DNA from 2 places in the Clostridium carnis genome. Region 1 is predicted to be linked to the other one. Evidence: a T-box and tRNA genes for the amino acid it is inferred to sense, from the RefSeq annotation. Region 1 holds a T-box; the other holds one or more tRNA genes.
The links. A T-box is a leader RNA that pairs with one kind of tRNA and senses whether it is charged. The one in region 1 lies ahead of leuS (leucine--tRNA ligase), so its partner is inferred to be a tRNA-Leu.
Positions count from the first base shown of each region.

Region 1 (4,432 bases):
CAAAATATCCTTTAAAGAGAATGATAGCATTTGCATTTGAAGGCATAACCTCATTAAGTGTAAAACCTATAAGGATGATTTTAATCGTAGGACTTATTATGTTTATAGGAAGTCTTATAGCATTATTATATTCTTTAATAGTATGGTTTTTAGGAAGAACAGTTCAAGGCTGGACTACCATTGTAGCTTCTATATGGATGATAGGTGGAGTTCAGCTTCTTTGCTTAGGTGTTATTGGTGAGTATATAGGTAAAATTTATTTAGAAACTAAAGAAAGACCAAAGTTTATTATAGATAAATTTATTACAGAGTAAATTTAAATTAAGGGAAGCCTAAAATGGCTTCCCTTAAAATTTATTACTTAACAACTATATTTACAAGTCTTCCTTTAATTACTATAACTTTAACTATAGCTTTTCCTTCGGTAGCTGCAATAATATTTTCATTTGCAAGAGATACTTCTTTAATTCCTTCATCACCTAAATCAGTAGGGACATTAATTTTAGCTTTTATTTTACCATTAACTTGGATAGCAATTTCAACTTCATCACGAGATAAAGCTTTTGCATCAAATTCAGGCCATTTTTGGTTAAAGATTGAGAAGTCCTTACCTAATAAACTCCATTGTTCTTCTGCAAAGTGAGGAGCAAATGGTGCAAGTATCTTTAAGAAGCTTTCACAAGTATTTTCTAAGAACTCTAAGTTTTTAACATCTTCTTGAAGATATTTAGAGAATGCATTTACAAATTCCATCATTCTAGCTATTGCAGTATTAAATTGCATTTTTTCTCCATCTTCAGTAACACCTTTAATTGCATTGTGTAACCAGAAGTTTAATTCTTTTTCAGCTTTATCAATAGTAGTTTTATTATTTTCCACTTTTGATATAGCTTCTCTAGCAATTTCTAGATATCTTTCAATTCTATCTACAAATCTAGCAACAGATTTAACTCCTTCATCACTCCAAGCACCACCTTCAGTGTATGCAAATCCAAACATTAAATACATTCTAAATACATCAGCACCATATTGATTAATATAAGTATCAGGAGAAATAGTATTTCCCTTTGATTTACTCATTTTTAATCCATCTGGTCCAAGTATTAAACCTTGGTGAGTTAATGATTTAAATGGTTCATCAAAGCTTAAATATCCCATATCTCTTAATGCTTTAGTTATAAATCTAGCATAAAGAAGATGCATACAAGCATGTTCAGGACCACCAACATATTTATCAACTGGAAGCATTTTATCTATTAAATCTTTATCAAATGCTATTTCAGTATTTTTATTATCTGGATATCTTAATTGATACCATGATGAACATACAAATGTATCTAAAGTATCACATTCTCTTTTAGCAGGTGCACCACAACATGGACAAGTTGTATTAACAAACTCTTCACACTTAGCTAAAGGTGATTTTCCATCTGGAGCAAACTCAACATTGTATGGAAGTTCAACTGGAAGTTGATTTTCTGGCACTGGAACAGTTCCACACTTTTCGCAGTGTATCATTGGAATTGGAGCACCCCAATATCTTTGTCTTGAAACTAACCAGTCTCTTAATCTATAGTTAACTTTAGCAGAGCCTAAACCATTTGAAGCTAACTTTTCAACTATTTTTTCTTTAGCTTCTTCTGTAGTTAAACCATCAAACTCTCCAGAGTTAACTAAAACTCCATATTCGCAGTAAGGAAGTTCATTATCTTTACCACTTTTACTTGTTATAACTCTTTCTATAGGAAGATTAAACTTTTCAGCAAAAGCAAAGTCTCTTTCATCATGAGCTGGAACAGCCATAACAGCACCAGTTCCATAAGTTGCAAGAACATAATCTCCAACCCATACAGGAACTTCTTTTCCGTTAATTGGGTTTATTGCATATGAACCAGTAAATACACCAGTTTTTTCTCTTGAAAGAGATTGTCTTTCTATATCAGATTGTTTTTTAGCTTGATCTTTATAGTTTTCTACAGCTTCCTTATTATCAGCAGTAGTTAATTTATCTACTAATGAATTTTCTGGAGCTAAAACAACATAAGTAACACCATTTAAAGTATCAACTCTTGTTGTAAATACATCAAATTTAATATCAGAATCCTTAACTTTAAAAGTAACTTCAGCACCAGTAGATTTACCAATCCAGTGTTTTTGCATAGCTACTGTTTTTTCAGGCCAATCTAAAGTATCAAGCTTTTCAAGAAGTTCATCTGCATAATCAGTTATTTTTAAGAACCATTGAGTTAAGTCCTTCTTAGTAACCTCTGTTGAACATCTTTCACAAGCGCCATCTAAAACTTGTTCATTAGCTAAAACAGTACTACATGATGGACACCAATTTACAGGAGCCTTCTTTCTATAAGCTAAACCCTTCTCATAAAGCTTTAAAAATAACCATTGAGTCCATTTATAATAATCAGGTCTGCAAGTTACAACTTCATTTTCCCAGTTAAACATTGCTCCCATAGCTCTTAATTGTTGTTCCATAGTTACTATATTTTTTTCAGTTGAATCCTTAGGATGGATTCCAGTTTTAATAGCAAAGTTTTCAGCAGGTAAACCAAAAGCATCAAAACCCATTGGTTGGAATACATTAAATCCTTGCATTTTTTTTAGTCTAGCCCATGAATCAACAGGTCCATAGTTAAACCAGTGACCAGCATGTAATTGGCTACCTGATGGGTATGAGAACATTTCTAAAACATAAAGCTTTTCACCTTCATTGTTTGGATCAAATTTATAAAGATTTGCTTCTTCCCATTTATCTTGCCATTTTTTATCAACGGAAGTTCCGTAGTTACCCATAATATTTTTCCTCCTTGTATTTTGAATATAAAAAAAGCCCTTCATCTCAATTAAGAGACGAAAGACATTGTTTCGCGGTACCACTCTTATTAGAAAACAACAATAAAGTTAATTTTCTCACTTAAATTCATAACGGGGGTTACCCGTACTTGCTTTTAACAAGTAAGCTCCTAGGCAAGTTCCTATAATTAAAACACTGCTTTTCAGCAACCAACAGCTCTCTAAAGAATTAATGATATAGTACTACTCCTATTCAACACAATAGCATTATTAAATTCAATATAAATTATTATATATTAGGTTATTAGGTAAGTCAAATATTTCAAATAGTAGTTAAAAAATATAAATATAATTTAAATAGTATTATAAAGATTAAGTTTTAATAGAAAAAGCATTTATTAAAATTTATAATAAATATATAGTAACTATTGGGGAGAAGAGAATATGAGTAGCTTAAAAAATACAATAAAAATGTTATTAATACTTAACTACGGAAAACTTATAAAAAAGAAAGAGCTTTCAGAAAAGTTAGGAGTATCAGAAAAACAAATAAGTAGATATAAAGAAGCATTAGATGAAATTGTAACTATAGAATCAATACCAGGTCCAAATGGTGGATATAAATTGAAGGATAAGTATTTACCTTTTAAACAACTTCTAACAAAAGAAGAAGTAATAATACTTAAACTTGCTATAAATGGTATGAAAGAAACCTTTAATGGAGATAATTCAAAAATAAATAAGGCTATCGATAAAATAAATTATTCTATAATGAATAAAGATAATAATTTATTTGAAGCTCAAATAATTCCATATTCTAAAGTGAAAGAAAATTACGATAATCTTACAAAAAAACAATTAAGTATATATGAGGCTATTTTACAAAATAAACAAATAATAATTACATATAGAGGTAATGATGGTCTAAAAACAAGACGATGGGTAGAACCATATAAACTTTTAATATATAAAGGAGAATCATACCTTGTTGCAAATTGTTTACTAAAATCCTCAATAAGATTTTTTAAACTAGTTAGAATAAGTGAATATATAATTACAGGGAAAAGTTTTGAAAAGACAATAGATATAGATAAAATATTAAGTGATTATAAAGATAAAAATATAGGTATATTCTCTGGAAAGGAATATAATTTAAAATTAGAAATAAGTCCACCTATGGCTAATACAGTTAAAGAAAGAATATGGGTAGACAATCAAGTAATTGAAGAACTAGATAATGGTAAAATAATATTTAAAGCAACAATGAAAGGAAGCCCTGAGATAACGTCTTGGATATTAAGCTTAAAGGATTCTGTAAAAATAATAGAGCCGGAAAGCTTAAAGAAAGAGGTAAAAGAATATTTAGTAAAGATGATTAATAACTTATAATAATAACATAGTATATTACATGTTGAAGTTTTAATTCAGTTTGATATAATAACATAGATATATTAACTATGAGGAATGTAAATTTAATAAAGTGAAAGTTAATTAGGTATATACAACATTTTATATTAACTATGAGGGGATAGGAAATACTTTATTTAAGGAAGTATTTCCTATAATAATTTGCTTAAAAAACAAATTATTAATCACATGGATAAAATCATAAAATTGCAATAAT
Region 1 covers NZ_BAAHYS010000001.1:557,631-562,062, reverse strand. The annotation lists gene ACYQ1T_RS02770 (glycosyltransferase family 2 protein) at 1-314, shown strand, start outside; gene leuS (leucine--tRNA ligase) at 358-2,808, opposite strand; T-box leader at 2,859-3,074, opposite strand; gene ACYQ1T_RS02760 (helix-turn-helix transcriptional regulator) at 3,253-4,197, shown strand.

Region 2 (4,432 bases), 1.1 Mb from region 1:
AGTAGCAGTTTCAGCATATCTTATTGGCAAATCTCTATAGCTATGTTGTTCAGCATTATAAATTGAGAATTGGAATGGACAAGTCATTGGTCTTAATGCAATAACCTCAGAGTCTTTTTCTTCATCACCTAAAACAAACATTCCATCTTTGTAATGATCCCAGTGGCCTGAAACTTTATATAAATCATTTTTAGCCATATTAGGAGTTTTAGTTAAAGAGTAACCTCTTTTTTCTTCTTCATCTTCAACCCATCTTTGTAAAGTTTGAACTATTCTAGCTCCCTTAGGCATTAATAATGGTAAACCTTGACCTATATTTTCATCAGTAGTAAATAATTTAAGTTCTCTACCTAATTTATTATGGTCTCTCTTTTTAGCTTCTTCTAAAGCTTCTAAGTGAGCGTCTAAATCAGCTTTCTTTAAGAAGGCAGTTCCATAAATTCTTGAAAGCATTTTGTTCTTTTCGTCACCTTTCCAGTAAGCACCTGCACTTCTAAGAAGTTTTATAGCTTTAACATTTTTTAATGACATCAAGTGTGGTCCAGCACATAAATCAGTAAAATCACCCATTTTGTAGAATGAAATAACTTCATCTTCTCCTAAGTCATTAATAAGTTCAACTTTATAAGGTTCATTAGCTTCTTCCATAAGCTTTAAAGCTTCAGATCTTGGTAATTCAAATCTTTCTATAGAAGGATTTTCTTTTATTATTTTTCTCATTTCATCTTCAATTTTTACTAAATCTTCAGCAGAAAAAGAAGTATCTAAATCAAAATCATAGTAAAATCCATTAGAAATAGCTGGTCCTATAGCTAATTTAGCATTAGGATATAATCTTTTAACAGCATAAGCTAATACATGAGATATGCTATGTCTTAATGCATCTTTACCTTCTTCAGAGTCAAATGTACATATTGAAAGGTCTGAATCTTCATTTACAGTATGACGTAAATCTACAACCTCTCCATTAACAATACCACAGCAAGCATTTCTAGCTAATCCTTCACTAATTCCTTTAGCTATATCAAGAACTGAAATACCAGCTTCAAATTCTTTTATTGATCCATCTTTTAAAGTAATTTTAATCATAATAATTTCTCCTTTCAAAATTAAATATATAGTTATAAATTAAGTTAAATATCAGTGACGAATATCTTTTATAAAATATAGATAATACTTAAAAAATAAAAAAAGCCCTCGTCACAATTTCTATAATAGAAAAGGGACGAGAGCATTAAATTCCCGCGGTTCCACCCTTAATTGCCTAAAATAAATATAGTAGGCCTCTTAAAGTAAATATCGTAACGTGATAAAACGGACTTTATTAGAGTCACTCAGAGGGGGTCTTCAACTAATTTCATATAAGAATACTTCCACCAAATGTAATCTCTCTCTGAAAATGAAGTTTTAGTTTACTCTTCTCTTCAACGTGTTTTCATTATTTGTTATTAATTATAATAATATAAAATATTAATGTCAATAAAAGTTGAATTAAATATTCAAAATAAAAGAAATATTATATTACATAACATTGAGAATTTTTATAAATATATTGATTTTTATATAATAACTATTTATAATATAAAGAGTAAGCAGATGTGGCGGAATTGGCAGACGCACTAGACTTAGGATCTAGCGCCATTGGCGTGGGGGTTCGACTCCCTTCATCTGCACCATATTTGCGGAAGTGGCTCAATGGTAGAGCGTCACCTTGCCAAGGTGAATGTTGCGGGTTCGAGTCCCGTCTTTCGCTCCAAAAAATAACACAGTAAAGTACTGTGTTATTTTTTTATTTTAAATATGAATATATATATAGAAAAAAGGCTATCATATAATAGCCCTTTTAAATATAAAGTTAAAATTTAGCTAATATTAATACTATGAAAAAGTCGTTCAAGTTCAAGCTCTTCAAGCATAGTATAAGAATAAAGTTTACCACCCATAAGTGTTTTTATAATTTGTTCTTTAGAGTAACCTTCTTTAAAAAGCTTAAGTTTTTTAATTAATCTTTTTAAAGACGAGTTAGAAATATTTAGAAGTTTTAAAAGTTCCTTCGCAGTATAGTAATCCTTTGGTAGTAAATTAAAAAGCTTGTCTTGAAGTTCAAGCTTATATTTTAAATCAGTTTCTATACAGTGATGTGGACCAGTCTTTCCTCTATGGTGGTAATTACAAAGATATTTATAGTTTAGTTCTATATCGTAGCCACCTTCGTGTTTGTGAACTATATGATGAATATCTGCTGTTGCCCCGCAAATTTCACAGTGGTACAAATTAATGCCTCCTTTATAATATCCTTATATATAATTATAAGGTAAAAATAATTAAAACTCAAACTAATGACTAGTATAGTTTTTTCAGAATATTAAAACTATAAAGTGTTTGGAATTACCTCTTTATAATCCGAAAAAACGCTTGAAACATAGTAATACATACCTTATAATATATTGTATAAGGGATATATTATATTATAGTATTTTATAGAAAGAAAGGTGATAAAGGTGAGACATAATTATGATTCTTTCAACTATTGGGAAAGCTTAATTAATGAAAACAAAACTATAAGAGGGCATATGTTTATGGAAAAACTACCTACTGAAAAAAGCCTTTATATTCACACCCTAGTTTTTTGCAAAAATAATGGTATTAACAATATTTGGAGTTATTTCCCAGATGAAAATACACTTTTAGGATATATTCAATATTCATTTTTACAAGAAGCTTTTTACAAATGGATATATGGAAAAGAAAGAATGGTTGTTAAAATACCAAATGTACCAGTTGAAAAAATAATAGAAGATGGCGAAGCCAATGGAAAAATTACAAAAGAAGAATCTGAAAATATGAGAAAGCATTTACAAATGCTTAGAGCGTGTTGGGGATTACCAAGAGAGAAGCTTATAAGACAATTAAATAAATTTTCTAGAGATTTCAATAGAACTTGGTATGGAGATAATAGAGAATTTTTATATTTAAAAATATTTAGTACAGCGGAAGAACTTGGAGAGTTTGTTATAAATTCTAGTTATATGACTACTTCAGAAAGTGAATTTTCTGAAAAAACAGGAACGAGCATAGCATTATGGAAAGACATATGTAGAGATTCAGTTAAAAATAGAAGAAAAGGCGAGCAATTTAGAGATATTTTGCTAAAATCTTTAACAGAAATAATATAATTTTTAAAAATCTTATTGACAGTAATTAAAATAGTAAGTATAATAATTACTGTAAATAAGATTTGCGGGTGTAGCTCAATGGTAGAGCCCTTGCCTTCCAAGCAAGTTACGTGAGTTCGATTCTCATCACCCGCTCCATTTATGCGTTATTAGCTCAGTTGGTAGAGCACCTGACTCTTAATCAGGGTGTCCCGGGTTCGAATCCCTGATGACGCACCAAAAAGAGATTAACTTAAGTTAATCTCTTTTTTTATAGATAAATATTAATTAAATAAAAAAGAAAAAGTACCATATGGTACTTTTTAAAACATAAGGAGTTTGGGATTGGGACTTGGGGAATCCTATATTAAATTATTGGCTATATTTTTAATTTTTATACATAAATAAAAATTAAAATTTAAGATTTATTTTTCTAGAGTAGTAAATTATAAAAAAGATAAAAAGAGTCTTTTGTAAGAGGAATAATTTAGGCGTTGACATAATAATAGTATGTTGATAATATAATAATGTAAAATTAAAAAAATGATATCTTATCAAGAGTGGTGGAGGGACTGGCCCGTTGAAACCCAGCAACCAAAAACAATCATTAGTTTTTATGGTGCTAAATCCTGCAGGTTTATCCTGATAGATAAGAGGCGTATTATATACTTTTTTAAACTTGTAATTAATAGCTTCTGATTTTATCAGAAGCTTTTTTTACTTTAAAAATTAGGAGGATAGAATTATGAAAAATAAGGGAAGTGCTTTAGCATTGTTACCTTTAGGCGTATTTATAATAGTATATTTAGGTGTGTCGGTAATAGCAAAAGATTTTTATGCAGTTTCTGTTGTTGTACCATTTCTAGCAGCTACTTTAACAGCACTAATTATGAATACTAAAGTAAAGTTTGAAGAAAAAATAGAAATATTTTGTAAAGGGGCTGGAAATTCTAATATTTTATTAATGATACTTATATTTATTTTAGCAGGAGCCTTTGCACAGGTAGCAAAAGATATGGGAGCTGTTGAATCAACAGTAAATTTAGGATTAACATTATTACCTAGTAGCTTATTAATACCTGGGATATTTATTATAGCTTGCTTTATAGCATTATCAGTAGGAACATCTATGGGAACTATAGTTGCATTAGTACCAATTGCTGTTGGGATTGCAGATAGAACAGGAATAGTTATACCTTTAGCAGTTGGAGCAGTTGTAAGTGGTGCTATGTTCGGGGATAATCTATCAATAATATCTGATACTACAATTGCAGCAA
Region 2 covers NZ_BAAHYS010000001.1:1,657,495-1,661,926, forward strand. The annotation lists gene thrS (threonine--tRNA ligase) at 1-1,089, opposite strand, end outside; T-box leader at 1,219-1,437, opposite strand; tRNA gene ACYQ1T_RS07915 (tRNA-Leu) at 1,593-1,676, shown strand; tRNA gene ACYQ1T_RS07920 (tRNA-Gly) at 1,682-1,756, shown strand; gene ACYQ1T_RS07925 (HNH endonuclease signature motif containing protein) at 1,863-2,273, opposite strand; gene ACYQ1T_RS07930 (hypothetical protein) at 2,502-3,176, shown strand; tRNA gene ACYQ1T_RS07935 (tRNA-Gly) at 3,241-3,314, shown strand; tRNA gene ACYQ1T_RS07940 (tRNA-Lys) at 3,320-3,395, shown strand; SAM riboswitch class I at 3,704-3,811, shown strand; gene ACYQ1T_RS07945 (Na+/H+ antiporter NhaC family protein) at 3,901-4,432, shown strand, end outside.
Region 2: it encodes a tRNA-Leu, which carries the amino acid that the T-box ahead of leuS (leucine--tRNA ligase) is inferred to sense. The anticodon was not compared.